Regions from separate parts of the Cupriavidus sp. P-10 genome, predicted to be linked through region 2. Evidence: predicted binding sites of a transcription regulator. Region 2 holds the regulator's gene; the other holds the start of a gene.
The links. The regulator FNR, encoded in region 2, switches genes on or off when oxygen is low (the NO sensors DNR and NnrR bind a similar motif). The targets are predictions, from matches to a motif close to TTGATNNNNATCAA.
Positions count from the first base shown of each region.

Region 1: the regulator FNR is predicted to act here: its motif matches at 7,363-7,376, upstream of CTP10_RS33985 (universal stress protein).

Region 1 is NZ_AP025172.1:865,687-875,400, reverse strand. Features, by position in the region: gene CTP10_RS34005 (Tn3 family transposase) at 364-3,297, shown strand; gene CTP10_RS34000 (DUF6429 family protein) at 3,323-3,556, shown strand; gene CTP10_RS33995 (IS630 family transposase) at 3,605-4,657, shown strand; partial or broken gene CTP10_RS33990 (IS110 family transposase) at 5,185-6,197, opposite strand; gene CTP10_RS33985 (universal stress protein) at 6,457-7,299, opposite strand; gene CTP10_RS33980 (DoxX family membrane protein) at 8,154-8,576, opposite strand; gene CTP10_RS33975 (DUF3307 domain-containing protein) at 9,632-9,714, shown strand, end outside.
Region 2 is NZ_AP025170.1:2,177,652-2,187,365, reverse strand. Features, by position in the region: gene CTP10_RS10090 (heavy metal translocating P-type ATPase) at 1-867, shown strand, start outside; gene ccoS (cbb3-type cytochrome oxidase assembly protein CcoS) at 875-1,021, shown strand; gene ccoN (cytochrome-c oxidase, cbb3-type subunit I) at 1,186-2,634, shown strand; gene ccoO (cytochrome-c oxidase, cbb3-type subunit II) at 2,653-3,348, shown strand; gene CTP10_RS10070 (cbb3-type cytochrome oxidase subunit 3) at 3,352-3,519, shown strand; gene ccoP (cytochrome-c oxidase, cbb3-type subunit III) at 3,522-4,439, shown strand; gene ccoG (cytochrome c oxidase accessory protein CcoG) at 4,489-5,961, shown strand; gene CTP10_RS10055 (FixH family protein) at 5,997-6,206, shown strand; gene CTP10_RS10050 (hypothetical protein) at 6,203-6,448, shown strand; gene fnr (fumarate/nitrate reduction transcriptional regulator Fnr) at 6,515-7,240, opposite strand; gene CTP10_RS10040 (urease accessory protein UreH domain-containing protein) at 7,318-8,076, shown strand; gene scpB (SMC-Scp complex subunit ScpB) at 8,627-9,493, shown strand; gene rluB (23S rRNA pseudouridine(2605) synthase RluB) at 9,499-9,714, shown strand, end outside.

The sequences.
Region 1 (9,714 bases), on a different replicon from region 2:
CCGCGCGAGGCATACCTGGGAAAGTCAGGGGACACCAAGCCCGATAATCGAACGAGGCCCTCGCGCGCGTCTTACATCAGGGTCCGGGCCAGCGGCCCACTATGACCGTTTGTAGTACTGCAGTCCTTCACCTCCTCACACACGCTTAGCAGGCAAATTCCGCATGCAAAGGAATCTTATTGACGTCTTGCGCCAACGGGGAAGCCCTTGTAGTACTTTTCGTGCAAAATCTGGCGGTTTCCCTGAAAGCCTTTGTCGACAAGGCTTTCCGACAAGCCCACACTCGTTAGCCGCTGCGAATGCGGAGAGGGCGTAACATATCCGCCCGCGATTCGGATCGCGCCATCTCGATAGGGGCAAGAGATGCCGGGCTTGGGATTTCGCTATGTGGGAAGTGACCGGCTGCCGATGCGGCTGTCGGAATTCGATGTCGAGCGGTACTTTGCATTGACCGACAGTGACGTCGCAGTGCTCAATGAGCGCTTTCGGACCGATCGGCGCGCTGGCGCGGCCATCCAACTGGTATTTCTGCGCGCAAGTGGGCATAGCCTCGGCCAGGTAAGTACACTGCCGCGCCAGTTGCTTCACTATGTCGGCCAGCGGCTCGGCCTACCGACGCCGACGATCGCATCGCTCCGGACTCTATATCGCCGGTACAAGACGCTCTATGACCACCTGATCTGGGCCTGCGGGTATCTGGGCTTGAAGTCGATCAGCCTGGACCAGTGGGCGGAGCTCGAAGCATGGATGCGCCAGGATGCCAAAGAATCGCTCACGCTCGACGAACTGCTTCAACACGCGCACTACTGGCTGTACGAGCGCAAGATTCTGATTCCCGCCGACCGAACCCTGCGGGATCTTGGACGATCGATCTGGGCGGAGATCGAGCGTCACACGCTCGATCTGATCGGGGCGACCATTCCTGAGACGCAACTGGTGCGCGCTGATGCAGAACTATCGAGCCAACACGAGCCCGCAGGCATGGCCGTTCTCGAGTGGCTCAAGACGCCGCCGGCCCGGCACAGTCCGACGACGCTCACAGAAACCGTGGAGAAGATTCAGTATCTCAAGGAGATCGGGGTACACACGTGGACGCTGGACACCGTGCCGATCGATAAGCAGCGTGCCTGGGCACAGCGGATTCAGGCGCGCCGTCCGGTGAAGACCCGCGAGCTCAAGGTGTCGACGCGCACGCTTGAGGTGGTGTTTTTTCTACGCGTGACACTGCTCGAGTTGACCGATTCGCTGCTCTATCAAATCGGACGTCGCGTTTCCGATCTGGTTCGGTACGCTTACAACAAGACCACAACGAAACAGGCTCGCTCGGCAGTTGAATACCGACAACAACTGGTTGCGATCAAAGCGCTCGTTCGCGACAATACGCGTCCGGCGGAAGCCCGACTTGCAGATATTGAAGCACTGCTTGGGGAACTACAGGACAAGCCTCCCGCCAGCCATGCAGCCAGCGTGCGCGAAACGCTGACTGATGACAACCGGCGCATCCGTAGTCTCCTTGCACCCCTATGTGAACTGGAATTATCGGGCCGAGAGGCAGAACCAAGCCTGCAGCAACTCGAGCTTATCGCCAGGCTGCGCGTTAGCGGCGCGACGGAGTTGCCCATTGACCACGGAGTGCCGATTAGCGCCAACTGGCGCGCCATGGTCGACTGCGACGATCGTAAACGTGCACTGCGCGCTTTGGAAGCCGCCGCGATCACGAGCTTGCGCAAAGATCTGCGCCGCGGATCGGTGTGGATCAACCACAGTCTATCCTTTCGTGAACGTGACCAGATGCTGATTCCGCCGTCAGATTGGGAGTCCGAGCGAGGCCGACACCTATCGTTATTGGGTCTACCAGCTACAGCGGATCCCTTTCTCGAGCGATTGACTGAGAACCTGAAGGCCGGCCTCGCGGCGCTGGAGGAAGCTCGCGAAGCCGGCCGCGTGACAATCGGCAAGGATGGCGCTCTGCACCTCTCGGCACTTGAGGCGCTACCGACGGACGGGGTACCGAGGCGCACACGCGACCTGCTGTTCAAGGCGATCGGCACAGCTCAGTTTGCGGATCTGATGATGGAAGTGGATGTCCACACGAGCTTTAGCGAAGTACTGCTGGCACGGAAGGCACGCGATGCCAACGAACTTGTCTCGCTCTACGGTGCACTGATGGCACACGGCACCGAGATCGACGCGAAAGGCGTTGCCGCTATGATTCAGCAAGTCGATGCTGCGGCGATTTCGAACACAATGCGTGTGCTTGAGATGTCGGGACGGCTGTCGCGAGCCAACTCGCGCGTGGTTGAGTTTCAACGTACGCACCCCATCACGGAGTTGTGGGGAAGCGGGCAGCGAGCCTCGAGCGACTCGATGAGCCTGGATACTTCACCTCATCTGTTTTATGCTCGTGTCGATCCGCGTAGGCGCACGCATGCAGTCGGTATCTACACGCATGTCCTGGATCAGCATGGCATCGTGTACAACCAGCCGATCGTCCTTAACGAGCGCCAGGCGGGGGTCGCAATTGAAGGGGCAGTGCGCCACAGCGACACGCGCGAAGACGGCGGCCTTCTCGCGCTTGCCGTTGATACGCATGGATATACGATTATGGGGATGGCCGTATCGAAGCTGCTCGGCTTCGATCTATGCCCGCGGCTACGCAATTTGTCGGAGCGCAAGCTCTATCTGCCACGGGGTATGGAGATAGCCAAAGATCTTGCTCCCATAGTGGATCATGGTATCTCACTGAAGCCTATTCGCGACGGCTGGGACGGGCTGCTGCGGCTCGTTGCATCAATCAAGTCAGGGCGTGTCAGCGCTGTGGTCGCGTTGCAGCGATTCGGCAGCGCAGCCCAAGGAGATCCGATTTATCGGGCGGCGGAACAACTTGGCAAGCTGCTGCGCACCCTGTTCCTGTGCGACTATTTCAGCAACGTCGAGTTTCGCCGAGAACTACATGCACTACTCAGTCGCGGTGAGTCGGTGCACGAGCTCCAGCGTACGATCTATACGGGAAAGGTCACGCCGGAGCGCGGCCGTCGTCGTGACGAAATGATCGCGATTTCTGGCTCCTTGACCCTGCTGACGAACCTGGTGATTGCCTGGAACACGCAGCGCATGCAAGCGACAGTCGACGCGTGGCGTGGCAAGGGACAGCGAGTCGACGACGATTGGCTGCGACGAATGGGGCCGGCGCATTCGTCGCATGTGAACTTTCGGGGCACGTTGCGATTTCCCCTTGAGCAGTACCAGGACATGCTGCTCGAAGCGGCGCCCTGGCAGCGTGCGACAGGATCGTGAGGGCCACCTTCGAGGAGGAGGCAAGATGGACATCAATACCGACGCAGTCGACGAGGTCGTCCTCGCGCTGCTCTACCTCAATTTATGCGGCGAGAATCGCGCCTGGAAAAGTTTTGACTGGGACGCGCTGAATCGCTTGCACGACAAAGGGCTCATCGGGGATCCGGTGAACCGGGCGAAGTCGGTGTGGCTAACCGACGAGGGCCTCGGCGAGGCCGAGCGGATGTTCACGAAATACTTCGTCCGCGCTGGCGACTAGTCCAATGCGTCATTGAAAAAGCACCCCATTCATGGTTAGATCAGGTGCATGGGAAAAATGAATCTGAGCGAGCTCGAGCGTGAACAATTGCTTTCGGCGACTCGCAGCCGAACCATTCGGGCAGCCGACGCGCGCCGGGCCAAGCTGATCCTGATGCTTGACGACGGTGAGTCGCGCGACGCGATCATTGAGCGGCTGGGGTGCGATTCGCGTTTCATCTCGCGTTGGTCGAGTCGGTTTCTGGCGGAGCGACTGGCGGGCTTGTATGCGCGCCATCCTGGACGAGCGCCCATGCAGCCGCCTGAGAAACTCGAGGCGCGTGTTCTGAGCTACACGCTCAAGCGCAAGCCCTTGGACGGATCGACGCACTGGAGCAGCTACAAGCTTGCCGCGGAGCTGGGTGACGTGTCCATCTCGGCCGTGCAGCGCATCTGGCGCAAACATGGCGTGCGCCCGCACAGGTTGGAGCGGCACATGATTTCCAACGATCCCAACTTCGAAACGAAGGCTGCAGACGTGATCGGGCTGTATCTGAACCCGCCCGCGCATGCGGCGGTGTTCTGCGTGGATGAGAAGACCGCGATCCAAGCCCTGGATCGCAAGGATCGGATGCTGCCACTGTCGCCAGGACGTGCCGAGAGCCACGGCTTCGAATACAAGCGTAACGGCACGCTCAGCCTGTTTGCCGCACTCAACACGGCAACCGGGGAGGTGATCGGCAAGACTGCGCCACGTCATACCAGTGAGCAGTTCGTGGCCTTCCTCACTGACGTTGTAGCCAGTCAGCGACCGGAGCAAGAAATCCACGTCATCTGCGATAACGTGAGCAGTCACAAGACCGAGCGCGTGCGCGACTTCCTCAGCGAACACCCCAACGTCCACATGCACCACACGCCGACCTACACGTCCTGGCTCAATCAGGTCGAAAACTGGTTTGCGCGCATTCAGCGCGATGTGATCGCACGAGGCGTCTTCACTTCGGTGAAGGACCTGGATCGCAAGCTGATGCGTTATATCCGTCAACACAACAAGAATCCCAAGCCAATCAAGTGGAAGTACGACGATCCATCGCGGCGAATTCGCCCGGTGCCAATTCAATGACGCGATGGACTAGCAAGTGGTTAGCAGGAACATATGCTCTATGGTGCACAAACTTGCAGCGCGCCTTTCTGCATTGTCCAAGGGCTCTCGGGCTGCGTTTGCTGGCAAGGCTGGCGCCAGATTTTGCATCGAAAGGCAGCAAGCAGGTGAACTTGATGATTTCCTAACACTTTGATTTGTAAAGGTAATTAGTTTCTTACCGCCAGATTTTGCACGGAAAGTACTACAAGGGCTTCCCCGTTGGCGCAAGACGTCAATAAGATTCCTTTGCATGCGGAATTTGCCTGCTAAGCGTGTGTGAGGAGGTGAAGGACTGCAGTACTACAAACGGTCATAGTGGGCCGCTGGCCCGGACCCTGATGTAAGACGCGCGCGAGGGCCTCGTTCGATTATCGGGCTTGGTGTCCCCTGACTTTCCCAGGTATGCCTCGCGCGGGTCCAACCCGCTTCACATCAACGCTGGCAGTGCAAGTGTTCGTGAGTTCCGCTGTAGCTCTTTGAAAGCTGGTTGATCGAGTTATCTGCGCTTACGCATGTTTGAAGGCATCGCCATATTTCAGCATGGCCCACGCCATTCTCGCGTTCTTAGCTGCAATGGCGACGGCTGCTCGCCAGTAACCGCGGCGTTCTATCAGGTCTCTTACCCAGCGGCTATATCGATCCTGCTTGTCGCCCAGATTTGCCATGACCGCGCGAGCTCCGAGTACCAGCAGCGTACGCAAGTAAGCGTCTCCGGCTCTGGTGATGCTGCCCAAGCGCTGTTTGCCACCGCTGCTGTGCTGTCCCGGCGTCAACCCTATCCAAGCCGCCAATTGGCGGCCGTTTCTGAAGTCGTGTCCCGCCCCGATGCTTGCCGCCAGGGCACTAGCCGTAGTCGGCCCGACCCCGCGCAGCTGCATCAGGCGCTTGCTGCGTTCGTCTTCACGGGCAATCTCGCTGATAGCTTGATCATACTCGTCCAGCTTCTCTTCCAGCCTGCCCGCATGGTTCAGCAGGTCCTGGATGCATCGACTCGCCCAGCCGGGCAAGGCTTCCAGATGGGGCCGATCTCCTTGCGCAGTCGCTCCGGCTTCTGCGGCAATACCACACCGAATTCGGCTAGCAACCCCCGCAGGCGGTTGTAAGTAGCTGTCCGCTCTTCTACAAATCCCTGTCGGGTTCGATGCAAGCTCAGGGTTGCCTGCTGGTGCTCGTCCTTGACCGGCACAAAGCGCATGCTCGGTCGCGTCACGGCCTCGCAGATGGCCATCGCGTCGGCTGCGTCATTCTTGCCGCGTTTGCCGGACATCCGGTAAGGCGCCACCAGTCTCGGCGACATCAGCTTGACCGTGTGTCCGTGCTGGCGAAACAGCCGCGCCCAGTAATGCGCGCCGGAGCAAGCTTCCATGCCGATTAGGCAAGGCGGCAACTGCGCAATCAACGGCACCAGCTGATCGCGTGCGACCTTCGGCTTGACCAGCATGGCCTTGCCGGCCTCGTCGACGCCATGAATGGCGAATACGTTCTTGGCGAGATCAATTCCAACGGTAACGATAGCCATGGACTTCCCCTTCGTTGGTTGTGATGCAGCTTCAACACGCCATCATGGCACGTCGGTGCCAACTGGCGGCTTCCGCCGCAACCTCGGGACGGGGAAGTCCCTTCCATTCGATTACCCCGGCAAGCGCCAGATCGACCCGACGTGAGGCCTCGGCGAGATTGCAGAAGGCCGGTCCGTGAATTGGCATCTTCGCCAGCTTCGCATCGTGCGACGCAGGTGCCTGTTCGAGCCGCCCCGCTTGATGGCAGGCTGGAGCCGCTCAATGAGACATCAATACGGGCACAGTCATAGACTCCAGGAGCGTGCGCGTCATGCCGCCCAAAACGATTTCACGGAGGCGGGTATGCCCGTAGGCACCCATCACAATGAGATCGACATCACGGTCAGCTGCAAGCGACAGCAACAGCTTGCCGGTCTCATCGCCGCCTCCGTTTACCACTGGCTCCTCATGGCTTGCTTGCACGCCATGACGGGAAAGCCAGGCCACCGTATGTTTCACCGGCGATAGCCACGGATCGCGCAATACCCCCGGCTGCAGGTAGGAAACGATATGAACATTATCCGCTCGTCGAAGGAGTGGCAGCGCGTCGCGGATCGCACGGGCCGCTTCTCGGCTGCCATTCCATGCCACCACAACGTTCTTGCCAACACTAGAGAATCTACCTGCATAAGGGACCACAAGAACAGGCCGGCCGCAGTGTAGAACGACGGATTCAACGAAGTGATCCTCTGCGAAGGCCTCTTCGTCATCCGGATCTCGTTGCCCGAGAATCAGCAGATCAGCAAGATGGGCATCGGCTTGTACCGTGGAAACCGTGGTCCAGTCTGGTGCCCGCCATTCGGCAGTTACCGCAGTACCTTTTGTAGCACCTTCGAAAGCCTGACGGGCCCAATCTTCAATCTGTCTGTGCCATTCTTTATACGAAGCAAGGTATCGCTCGCCATCAGCAAAATAGCGAATTGCTTTCGGGTCGGGGTTACCTGCAGCGAGCAGCCCAATCAGCGCAGCGTGGAACTCTAGAGCAAGCTGGGTTGCGAGGTGCAGACGCTGGTGCACATGACGGCTCGCATCCAGATGCACCATGATCGTGGCATAGTCCATGGACATTTCCTCCTAGCGGCTGCAGACCGCATGTTCAATCTAGAACTTGGGCATAGACAGGGCTTGTCGAACGTCAAAGCCAGTACGCGAAACATGGCTGGTTGACTTGTGTAGCTTGCTCAGTGCGATGTGCTCCGAAAGGAGTACGCGTCGCTAAGCCGGTTGACTCATGCCGCAGCAGCGCAATTCGGAGCGAAATGGACGGCGATCGCCAGGAGGACAAGGTCGGCATACTCAACGCCATCGCGACAGCCGCGGACACGGGCCAGCCCAGGACACCAGATGGCCGTCACTGGGAAAGCGTGTCATGTCGACGAGGCAATGACATAGCCCGTGCGTGAGGCATAGGCAGTTGCTTCAGTTCAATGCGCAGTTCGACGGGATATCCATCGACCCGATGGAGTGGTGACAGCCTCTACAGCCTCACAACGCGGCTCTGCAAGGGTTCGTCGAGCGCTTCCCCCTGATCTGTTCGATGTTGCGCGGATAATCCGCGGACGCCACAGCGCCGCTTGCGCGCCGAAGGGTTCGCATTTTGAGACCTCAGGGGTGCAGAGAGGAAGTCCCTTGCCACCCAGTTACTCGCGCAGCCTCAGATAAACGTGGCCCATAATGCGTCTGGGTCTCGCAGACCAGTCGGTGCTGATCCCCGGGGGAGTGCGGTACGTACGCACGTAGAAGAGCTTTAGGCACTGGAATCCCAATTGTAAAAGCTTGGCCACCTGCCGCAAACTCGATGGAGCCACCATGACTCGCTGGTACTACAGCTCTCGTACGCGGTTTCTGCCTTCCTGACCTGCAAGCCGTTCGCTCTGCTGCACCCCGGCTTTTGCGAGATTTTATCACCATAGCAGCTATGGGGCTCTTGCTTGCGCACGCGACGATTCAATGGCGAATATCACCAACATGCCGCCCAGGATTGAGACATTCTTCAGAATGTGGTTAAGCTGATTCAGGAAGTCTGCCGGATCGGCGCGCCAGAAGCCGTGGAAGATGATGGTCGTGGGCACCAGGAACAGTGCAAGAAGCAACGCGCCCAACCGTGCGTTCCAGCCCGAAATCAGGGTTAGCCCACCACCAATTTCAATCACGATGGTTAGCACCAACAGCAAGACCGGAGTCGGTAGCTCAGCGCTGGCAATCCACGCAGAATAGGCCGCGAAGCTGCCAATCTTCAGGAGTCCGGAAAGTAAAAAAAGGGAGCCAAGAAGTGCGCGACCGACAGAGTACGTTCGTGAAACGATCGTGGGCGCGAGCGACATCGCGGTCATGACCATGATAATTCTCCGGAATCAAACAGCGCCAGCAGGCGTTGCTTATCGGCCAAATGGGGAACGGATTGCTGGTGTCAGGAGCTAGCCCCCAATCAGGAGTCCGGCTCTTTTCCTTGCCAATGCCGTCTCAAACGTGCCGAAGCAGCTTCCACCAAAGCGGGCCTGCGACCAGCCAGACAACCACGTAGATCAGGCTCATCAGAGGCCTTCCACCTTGCACCCGGGTGAGACGTAGCCAGCGCCGAACATGACCGGACCGGAACTCATCGACCTTGCTTTCCTCCCGCCTATGCCTCGGCGCGACACGGCCGTTGGATAGTATGCAGTGGTCGGGGGTGCAATCCTTGTGAGGCGGTGCTTCGTTTCAAGATAGCAGCGAGCCGGCGCAGCCCTTTGATCAACGTCAATGGGCGCCATCGGGAGGACGCGGGCTTTGCACGGGCCGGCGAAGACCACCAGCGTCTTGATCCGCTTCGACGCTCCCGGGTACGAACGCTCAGAACTCTAAATCACGACCGATGCACTGCACTACAGTGCAGGTTTGTCTCATGGTATGCGTACCTGCTGCAACACTTCGTCGAAGGCGTTAACCCGGATCAAACCTAGCCGTGGAAGTTCCAGGTCGACGATGACTAGAGCGTCGCCGACAGCGAGACCGCGAAGAACAGCGCATGCAACCTGCTTTGGGGTCCGCGTCTGGCCATCCCAGCAAAGCGCGACAGCATGCGAAAGATGACCTAAGAAGGCGTACAGCAAGAATGGTGGCATGCGCTTGTGCGAATCAGGCATCAAATTCAAAGTCGTCCACCTGTCCATAGTTGGGATCGTTCCAAAAAAAATTTGTGCACCGCAAAAAAAGAGATGGCGCTTCGGTCACGGACACACAGCGTTCTCCCGGGTCGAGGGCCTGAATAGCGCCACGCATGTTGCTGCCAGCATCGATTTCAGTGGCAGCTATGGTGGTCTTACTCTTTACTGTTCATTGATAATGAAAAGCCAGAGCGCGGTGCCGTCACTGCGGCGTGCGGTCTGGCATGGCGTTGGGTGGAGAGCGGGCCATGGCGTTACTGCTGCTATTCGCATTGTTCACCAAGCATCTCGTGTGCGACTTTCTGTGGCAGCCGAGCTGGATGCTGGCCGG
Region 2 (9,714 bases):
CTGAGCGCATCGCAATGCCTCGCACTGGCCGCGGCGATGGAACGCGGCGGCGAGCACCCCATCGCACGCGCGCTGCTCGCGGCGGCGCCTGACGGCGGGGGCCATGCGGGGACGGTCACCGAGATCCGCAACGTGCCCGGGCAGGGCCTTGAGGCCACGGTCGATGGGCGCCGCCTGCGGCTCGGCCGGCTGGATTTCGCGCGCGGCCTCGTTGCCCGCGACACCCCCGTGCTGGAGCCGGCGGTTGCGGACCCGACCCATCCCGGTGCCACGGTCGTGTGGCTGGCAGCACGGGACGGCGTGCTCGCGAGCTTCATGCTGGCCGATGTCGAGCGCGCGCAGACGTCCGCGCTGCTGGCGCGGCTCGGTGAGCTGGGCGTGCGCTACCACCTCGTCTCCGGCGACAACGCCGCGGCCGTGCACTGGTGGGCAAAGCACTTCGGCATCGCCCACGTCGCCGGCGAGGTCACTCCCGAAGGCAAGCGCGACTACGTCGCGCGGCTGCAGCAGGGCGGGGCGGTGGTGCTGGCCGTGGGCGACGGCATCAACGACGCCCCGGTGCTGGCGCAGGCGCAGGTCTCGATCGCGATCGGCAGCGGCGCGCCGCTGGCCCAGGCCGGCGCGGATGCCGTGCTCACGCACGGCGGCATCGACGAGATCGCGACCGCGCTGGCGGTGTCGCGCAAGGCGCGGCGCGTGGTGCGGCAGAACCTGGGCTGGTCCTTCCTCTACAACGTGGTGGCAATCCCGCTGGCGGCGACCGGGCTGGTGACGGCGTGGATGGCCGGCATCGGCATGTCGCTGTCGTCGCTGCTGGTGGTGGCCAATGCCTGGCGTTTGCTGAGCGCCGGCCGCAAGTCAGCCTAGGAGCTTCATGGAAACGCTTTACCTGCTTGTGCCGATGAGCCTGGTGCTGGTCGTCGTGATTGCGGCCGCGCTGTGGTGGGCGCTGCATGCGGGACAGTACAACGACCTTGACCGGCCCGCGGAATCGATCCTGCTGGACAACGACAAGCCTTGATGCACGCATGTCCTGGCACGCCGTGGGCTTCGGACCGGCGCCGCGCCACGAGGTTCATTGCCGGTCCTCAGCGACTTGATAAAGATCAACGCACCGAAGCTGGGGTTTTTCTAAAGTCACAACGTCAGTAGGTTTTTTCTCTTCTCTAAGCTTTGGGGGTCTGAATGGATGTCACTGCCGCGTCTTCACGCGTCGACACCTTCAATTACGGCGTCGTAAGACAGTTCGCTGTCATGACGGTAGTCTGGGGGATCGTCGGCATGGCCGTCGGCGTGCTGCTGGCAGCACAGCTGATCTGGCCTGAACTTAACTTCAACACGCCCTGGCTGTCGTTCGGCCGCCTGCGGCCGCTGCATACCAATGCGGTGATCTTCGCCTTCGGCGGCAGCGCGCTGTTCGCGACCTCGTACTACGTGGTCCAGCGGACCTGCCAGGCTCGCCTGTTCTGCGGCCCGCTGGCTGCGTTCACGTTCTGGGGCTGGCAACTGGTCATCGTCGCCGCGGCCATCACGCTGCCGCTGGGCATCACCTCGTCGAAGGAATACGCCGAGCTCGAGTGGCCGATCGACCTGTTGATCACCGCGGTCTGGGTGGCCTACGCGGTCGTGTTCTTCGGCACCATCGTCAAGCGCAAGACGCGGCATATCTACGTCGCCAACTGGTTCTTCGGTGCCTACATCCTGACCATCGCGCTGCTGCACATCGTCAACAATATCGAGATGCCGGTGTCGCTGTGGAAGTCCTACTCGGCCTATGCCGGCGTGCAGGATGCGATGATCCAGTGGTGGTACGGCCATAACGCGGTGGGCTTCTTCCTGACCACCAGCTTCCTGGGGATGATGTACTACTTCATTCCCAAGCAGGCCGAGCGTCCGATCTATTCCTACCGCCTGTCCATCGTTCACTTCTGGGCGCTCAACTTCACCTACATGTGGGCCGGCCCGCACCATCTGCAGTACACCGCGCTGCCGGACTGGGCGCAGTCGCTCGGCATGGTGTTCTCGCTGATCCTGCTGGCGCCTTCGTGGGGTGGGATGATCAACGGCATCATGACCCTGTCGGGCGCCTGGCACAAGCTGCGCACGGATCCGATCCTGAAGTTCCTGGTGGTGGCGCTGTCGTTCTACGGCATGGCCACGTTCGAAGGCTCGATGATGTCGATCAAGACCGTCAACGCGCTGTCGCACTACACCGACTGGACCATTGGCCATGTGCACTCCGGCGCGCTGGGTTGGGTCGCGATGATCTCCATCGGTTCCCTCTATTACCTGATCCCGCGACTGTTCGGCGAGAAGCAGATGTACAGCGTGCGCCTGATCGAATGGCACTTCTGGATCGCGACCATCGGCGTGGTGCTGTATATCGCCTCGATGTGGATCGCCGGCGTGATGGAAGGTCTGATGTGGCGCGCCACGCAACCCGACGGCACGCTGACCTATGCCTTCGTCGAGGCGGTCAAGGCCAAGTATCCGTTCTACCTGATCCGTCTGCTGGGTGGCATCTGCTTCCTGTCCGGCATGCTGCTGATGGCCTACAACGTCGCCAAGACCATCGTCGGCAAGCGTGCCGTGGATGCGCCGATCCCGGCCAGCATCCCTGCCTCCGCACACTGATCATTCCAGGATAGAAAGATGTCGGAAAAACAAAGATTCTTTTCCCACGAAACGCTGGAGAAGAACATCGGCTGGCTGATCATCTGCACGATCCTCGTGGTCAGCATCGCGGGTCTGGTGCAGATCGTGCCGCTGTTCTTCCAGCACTCCACCACCAAGCCGGATCCGGGTATCACGCCGTATTCGCCGCTGCGGCTGATGGGCCGCGATGTCTACATCCGTGAAGGCTGCGTCGGCTGCCACTCGCAGCAGGTGCGTACGCTGCAGGCCGAAACCGAGCGCTACGGCCACTTCTCGACCGCGGGCGAGTCGGTCTACGACCACCCGTTCCTGTGGGGCTCGAAGCGTACCGGCCCCGACCTGGCGCGCGTCGGCGGCCGCTATTCGGACGACTGGCAGCGTATCCACTTGCGCAATCCGCGCGACGTGGTGCCCGAGTCGGTGATGCCTTCCTACCCGTGGCTGGAGAAGGCTGCATTGCCGACCAACGATATCCAGGCTCGCATGCGGGCACTGGTAAGGCTTGGGGTGCCATACACCGACGCCGATATCGCCAAGGCGCCGGACGAACTCAAGGGCAAGACCGAGGAAGATGCGCTGGTGGCTTATCTCCAGGCGCTGGGCACCAACCGCCGCAACGTGCGCGTGGACACTGCTGCAACGGCTACGCCGGCGGCACCCGCCGCGGAAGCGGCCGCACCGGCCAAGGAGTAAGCCATGGCAGCCATGATCACCGCAATTGCGACCGTCGTGTCGATGGTCGTCTTCCTCGGGATTTGCTGGTGGGCCTGGTCGGCCGGCCGGCGGAACGCCAACCGGGAATCCGCCATGCTGCCGTTCGCGCTGCCTGACGAAACCACGACAACATCGAGCCGGAACACCTAGCCATGAGCGATTTCTTTTCCGATTACTGGAGTTACTACATTGCCGCGATCGCGCTCGTGGGCATCGTCTGGTGTGTCTGGCTGCTGTTCTCGCAACGCAAGATCACCAAGACCGCCAACGCTGGCGGCGACACCGGCCACGTTTGGGACGGCGACCTGCGCGAACTGAATAACCCGCTGCCGCGATGGTGGATGTGGATGTTCCTGCTGACCTGCATCTTCGGGCTGGTCTACCTGGTGTTGTATCCGGGCCTGGGTTCCTACGCCGGCGTGCTGAAGTTCTCGACGCAAGACGAACTGGCGGCGCACCGTGCCGCGCAGGAGAAGATGCAGAACGAGATCTACGCCAAGTACCTGAAGATGGACGTCAAGCAGGTGGCGGGCGATCCGCAGGCGCGCGAGATCGGCCAGCGTCTTTTCCTTAACTACTGCGCGCAATGTCATGGTTCGGATGCGCGCGGCAGCCGCGGGTTCCCCAACCTGACCGACGGTGACTGGCTGTATGGCGGCGAACCCGAAACCATCCAGCAGACAATTTCCAAGGGCCGGAATGGTGTGATGCCGCCGTTCGCATCCACCATCGACGGCAAGCTGGCAGGCGACGTGGCACAGTATGTCCGCGCGCTGTCGGGACTTTCATCGGACCCCATCCGCGCCTCGCGTGGCGAGAGCACCTTCAAGTCGACGTGCGCGGCTTGCCACGGTGCCGGCGGCAAGGGCAACCAGGCACTGGGCGCGCCGAACCTCTCCGACAACGTGTGGCTGTATGGCAGTTCGGAAGGCAGCATCGTCGACGCGATCCTGAAGGGGCACAACAACCATATGCCGGCACATGAAGAGATCCTGACGCCAGAGCGGATCCGCATGCTGACGGCTTATGTCTGGGGCCTGTCCAATACCGGCGGGGGTGCCGGCCAATGACAGGCGACTCATCTGCGCGGGCGCGGGCCGCCCGCAGGAGAAACCATCCATGAACGCACCCGGGACCGAAGAAGTGGCCCGGGCGGCCGACCCCCAGCGGTCGGCCGCTGCGCCTGCCGAGACCTCGGATGAAACACTGTACGAGGTCCGCCGCAAGATCTATCCGCGCTCGGTCACGGGCGCATTCTCCAGTTGGCGTGTCTGGCTGGTCCTCTTCACCCAGCTGATTTACTACGGCACGCCCTGGCTCCAGTGGAACGGACGCCAGGCCGTGCTGTTCGACCTTGGCGAACGCAAGTTCTATATCTTCGGGCTGGTGCTGTGGCCGCAGGATGTCATCTACCTCGCCGTGCTGCTGGTCATTTCGGCGCTGGCGCTGTTCTTGTTCACGGCAATTGCCGGGCGGCTGTTTTGCGGCTATGCCTGTCCACAGACGGTCTATACCGAGATATTCATGTGGATCGAGCGGCGGATCGAGGGCGACCGGATCGCGCGCATCCGCCTGGATGGCGATCCCTGGAGCCTGCGCAAGCTGCGCCTCAAGGCCACCAAGCACTTCCTGTGGGTACTGATCGCCCTGTGGACTGGGTTCACCTTCATCGGCTACTTCGCGCCGATTCGTGAACTTGGCGGCGAGCTGGCGAGTTTGTCGCTGGGCCCGTGGCAGACGTTCTGGATGCTGTTCTACGCGTTTGCCACCTGGGGCAACGCGGGCTTCATGCGCGAGCAGGTATGCAAGTACATGTGCCCGTACGCGCGTTTCCAGAGCGTGATGGTCGACCGCGACACCTATGTCGTTACCTACGACATCGGCCGGGGCGAGCCGCGTGGCAGCCGTTCGCGCAAGACCGATCATCGCCAGGCGGGCCTGGGCGATTGCGTCAACTGCAGCATTTGCGTCCAGGTGTGCCCGACCGGCATCGACATCCGCGACGGCCTGCAGTATGAATGCATCGGCTGCGGTGCCTGCATCGACGCCTGCGACCAGGTCATGGACAAGATGTCCTATCCGCGCGGCCTGATCCGGTACACGTCGGAAAATGCCATGCGCAAGGCGCTGTCGGCGGCAGCGTCGCGCAAGCGCTTGATGCGCCCGCGTGTCATCATCTATTCGGTGGTGTGGGTTGCGCTGCTTGCGGGCTTCGTCGCTTCGATCGCGCTGCGCACGCCGCTGAAGGTGGACATCATCCGCGACCGCGGCGCGTTGGGCCGGGAAGTCGAGGGCCGCTGGATCGAGAACGTCTATCGCCTGCAGCTGATCAACACGACTGAAGGGCCGATGCACATCAGCGTGCGAGCCGACAGCGACGAGTTGAAAAACCTGACGGTCGAATACGACAAGCAGGCCGAGTCGCTGGCGCCGACGTCGAACCGGCTGTTGCCGATCCGCATACGCGTGCCGATCGAATACGCCGCGCAAGGCACGCACAAGATCCGCGTGACGGTGACCAGCGAAGCAACTGAGCGGGGCAGCGCCGAGATCCGGCAAACCACCAGCTTTATCGTGCCGCGCGACCTGTGACGCCAGGCGCTCGGTGCAGAACTTAAGGGGGCATGATGAATCAGCAAGGCAATCCGTGGTGGAAGGAGCCGTGGCCGTGGCTGTTGATGAGCGGCCCGCTGGTCGCGATGGTGGCGTGCGGCGTCACCATCTGGCTTGCGTCGTCGCATCCTGACATGCCGGTGCAGGGCGCGGCGCGTCATGGACTGGTGGTCGAGAAGGCGGAGGCAGTGCGGCCTCAGCCGAGCGCAGCGAGGCAGCCATGAGGTTGCGCTGGCTGATGTGGGTCTTGTGGCCGGGGTTCCTGATGGCGGGCTTCGCCACCGCGACGGTGTTCTCGGTCGTGGATCCCGGTGACCTGAAGTTCTTCGGGCATCCGATCGAGGCGTCGCGCGAATCGATCTATACGATGAGCTTCCTGCTGGCGTGGATATTCTGCGCGCTGTCCAGCGGCCTGACGCTGTACACGATGCCGACGCGGCTTAGCGATACCGACGAGCTGGAGTGAAGGGCGATGCTTGCGCCGCCCTGTGCGGCGCAAGCGCAATGCGGTGTGGTGTGGCGTGGGGAAGGGTCAGCAGCTACGGCTGTAGAGCTGCTTGATGCCGGCGAGATCCACCAGCTTCACGTGGCGCTGGCGAATCTGGATCAGGCCGGCTTCAGCGAAGCGCGAGAACAGGCGGCTGACGGTTTCCAGTTTCAGGCCCAGGTAGCTGCCGATTTCCTCGCGGCTCATGCGCATCACGAATTCGGTCGACGAGTACCCGCGTGCCGAAAGGCGCTCCGACAGGTTGATCAGGAACGCGGCCAGGCGCTCTTCGGCGCGCATCGAGCCGAGTGTCACCAGCATCAGCTGGTCGTGCGTGATTTCCTTGCCCATCAGCCGCAGGAACTGGTGCTGCAGCGAAGGCAGGTCTGCGGACAGGGTCTGGAGGTCACCAAGGCGGACTACGCAGACTTCGGTATCTTCCAGCGCGGTCGCGTCAGAGGCATGCTGCATTTCCCCCAGGCCGTCGAGTCCGACGATCTCGCCTGGCAGATGGAAACCGGTAATCTGTGAACGGCCGTCTTCGGTCGTGACGTGCGTCTTGAGCGTGCCGAAGCGAACGGCATAAACCGCGGTGAGGGGATCGCCCATGCGATACAAGGTCTCACCCTTATGGACCCGGATGCGTTCCTGCACCAGCGTGTCCATCTTGGTAAGGTCTTGCTGGGACATGCCAACCGGAAGGCACAGTTGCCCCATCGCGCATGTGGAGCAACGGGGCGACATTTCGGTGATTGGAATGGAGGTAAGCAATTGGAACCTGCAAGATTGGATGCGAGGGCGCGATCAGGACATTTTACCGTGCGATGTGATGCGGCAGGGAGCCAGATTTGACATTTGGTGTGCTAATTAGCGTTTTTATGCTGGCATTGCTGGGCGGCGTGCACTGTGCAGCAATGTGTGGCGGCATCGCGCTGGCAGTCGAACAACCACGTGGCAGCGTTGCGGCCATGACCTTCGTGCGCAGCCGTGCTGCCTGGGTCGGCGAGTTGCTGGCAATGCACCTGGGCAGGATTTCGACCTACATGATGCTAGGCGCGCTGCTGGGCGCGATCGGCGCCGGCGCGTGGAAGCAGGATTACCTGCCGTTGCAGCGCTGGCTGTTCGGTGCCGGCAGCGCCATGCTGCTGTGGTCGGGCTGGCGCCTGCTGCGCGGCAATGCCTTTACCGTGGCATGGCTGGAGCGGCTGGCGGCGCGGGCTGGCAGTGGCGTGGCGCGGCAGTTGGGCCGGCTAGGCGGCAACATGCCCGCGTTCGTGCGTGCGCATGGGGGCCTTGCCAGGCGCTACGGGGTTGGACTGGCCTGGGGGCTGGTGCCGTGCGGCATGGTCTATGGTGCGCTGACGCTTGCGCTGCTCGCCGGCAATGCCGGTTCCGGCGCACTGGTGATGGGCGTGTTCGGCGTCGGCACGCTGCCCAACCTGCTGGTGCTGTCGGGGCTGTCCGGCTACCTGCGCAGCCTGTCGCGGCGGCGCGCGGTGCGGGTGGGCGCGGGCGTGGCGGTCATGGCGTTCGGGGCCCTTGGCCTGGCGCGCGCGGTGTTGCTGCCACATTCGCTGGCAGAGCAGGGTTTCTGCCTGGTCTTTTGAGGCGCATGGGGCGCGCGGCGCAGCGAATGATGGTTGCGGGCAAGGGCGGGAATGCCATACAATCGCCAACATTGCGGTATCGCGCGGTGTTTTGTAAGCAACGGCGAGCAGCGCCAAGCGGCCTTCCTACCAGAAGGCACGCCCACGGCGGCGGGAAGCGTTGGTGGTTCGATGCCCGGCCCGGCCCGCGGTCCATCCGGTTCAAAAGATCAAAGCCCGGCTGGCACTGCGGTGTTGGAGATGCCGGCCTTGCTCCCGATACCCGTTTTTCTTGCGTCCGAGGCGTTCAGTTCGCCGACAGCAGCGTCCGGTTTTCGGATGTGCCACGCAAGAGGTTCGCTGACCGGCCCATGGCGGCATGCGAACGATCTCCTGCCGGAGTGACCCGGCAACTCGATGCAAAGAATGGAAGTGCACGGCTTGGATGCAGCAGGTATCCGGGTGAGCTGCGCAATGAGATGGCGATGGCATTGGCGTCGCTGTATCCAAAATCTCCGGTGCCCCGGATCCGTCCGGGAGCAGGTGCAAAGACAGGCTGCACACCATCAACATGAATACCCAAGAGGCGAAGATCGTCCTCGAGACGGCGCTGATCTGCGCGCAGGAACCTTTGCGCGTCAATGATCTGCGACGGCTGTTCGCCGACGATGTCGGCGCGGACACCGTCCGCGTGCTGCTGGAGGAGTTGCGCCAGGACTGGCGCCCGCGCGGCGTGGAGCTAGTGTCGCTGGCCAGCGGCTGGCGCTTCCAGAGCCGCCCCGAAATGCGCGAATACCTCGACCGCCTGAATCCTGAAAAGCCGCCGAAATATTCGCGCGCCGTGATGGAGACGCTGGCGATCATCGCTTATCGCCAGCCGGTGACGCGCGGCGATATCGAGGAAATCCGCGGCGTGACGGTTAGTACGGAAGTCATTAAGAAGCTGGAAGACCGTAGCTGGATCGAGGTGATCGGCCACCGCGACGTGCCGGGCCGGCCGGCCCTGTATGCCACCACCAAGGCCTTCCTGGACGACCTCGGGCTGCGCACGCTGGACGAGTTGCCGCCGCTTGAAGATGCCCAGGCGCAGGCGCAGGCAACGCTGCTGGATCAGCAGGCCATCGATTTCGAGGCGCTGGCGGCAGGCAAGCACGGTAGCGCCGATGAAGAGGCGTTTGCCGAGCCGGCGGGGGGCGAAGCATCCGCCGCCGGCGAGCCCGAAGTCACGGACGCCGGCCAGGCATCCACAAACGGCGAAATCGCCAACGGATTCGACCTGCAGCCGCACCAGCATGGGGCTGAGGAAATGGGCGCCGAAGGCGAACCGAACGAACCTGCCGACCCGGCCGAATCCGATCCGGACGGGGCGCGGGGAGAGCTGTTGGAAGACAGCGCCCCGCCGCACCCGAGCGAGCACGACGAGCGCGTGCCGAACTGAACAACATGCAACATCCGATAGTGAATACCTTGTCTGATTCCGTTGAGCAAGACGCCCGCAACGCGGGCGCACCCGCCGATTCCGGCGCCGCAGAACCCGGATCGGGCAGCGAAGCCGCGCCCCGCCGCAAGGGGCTGCGCCGCGGGCTGAGGAACCTGGTGGCGTCCCGCCGCCAGGCGGCGCAAGACCGCGATGCCGGTCGCGCCGAAGGCGCCGAGGTC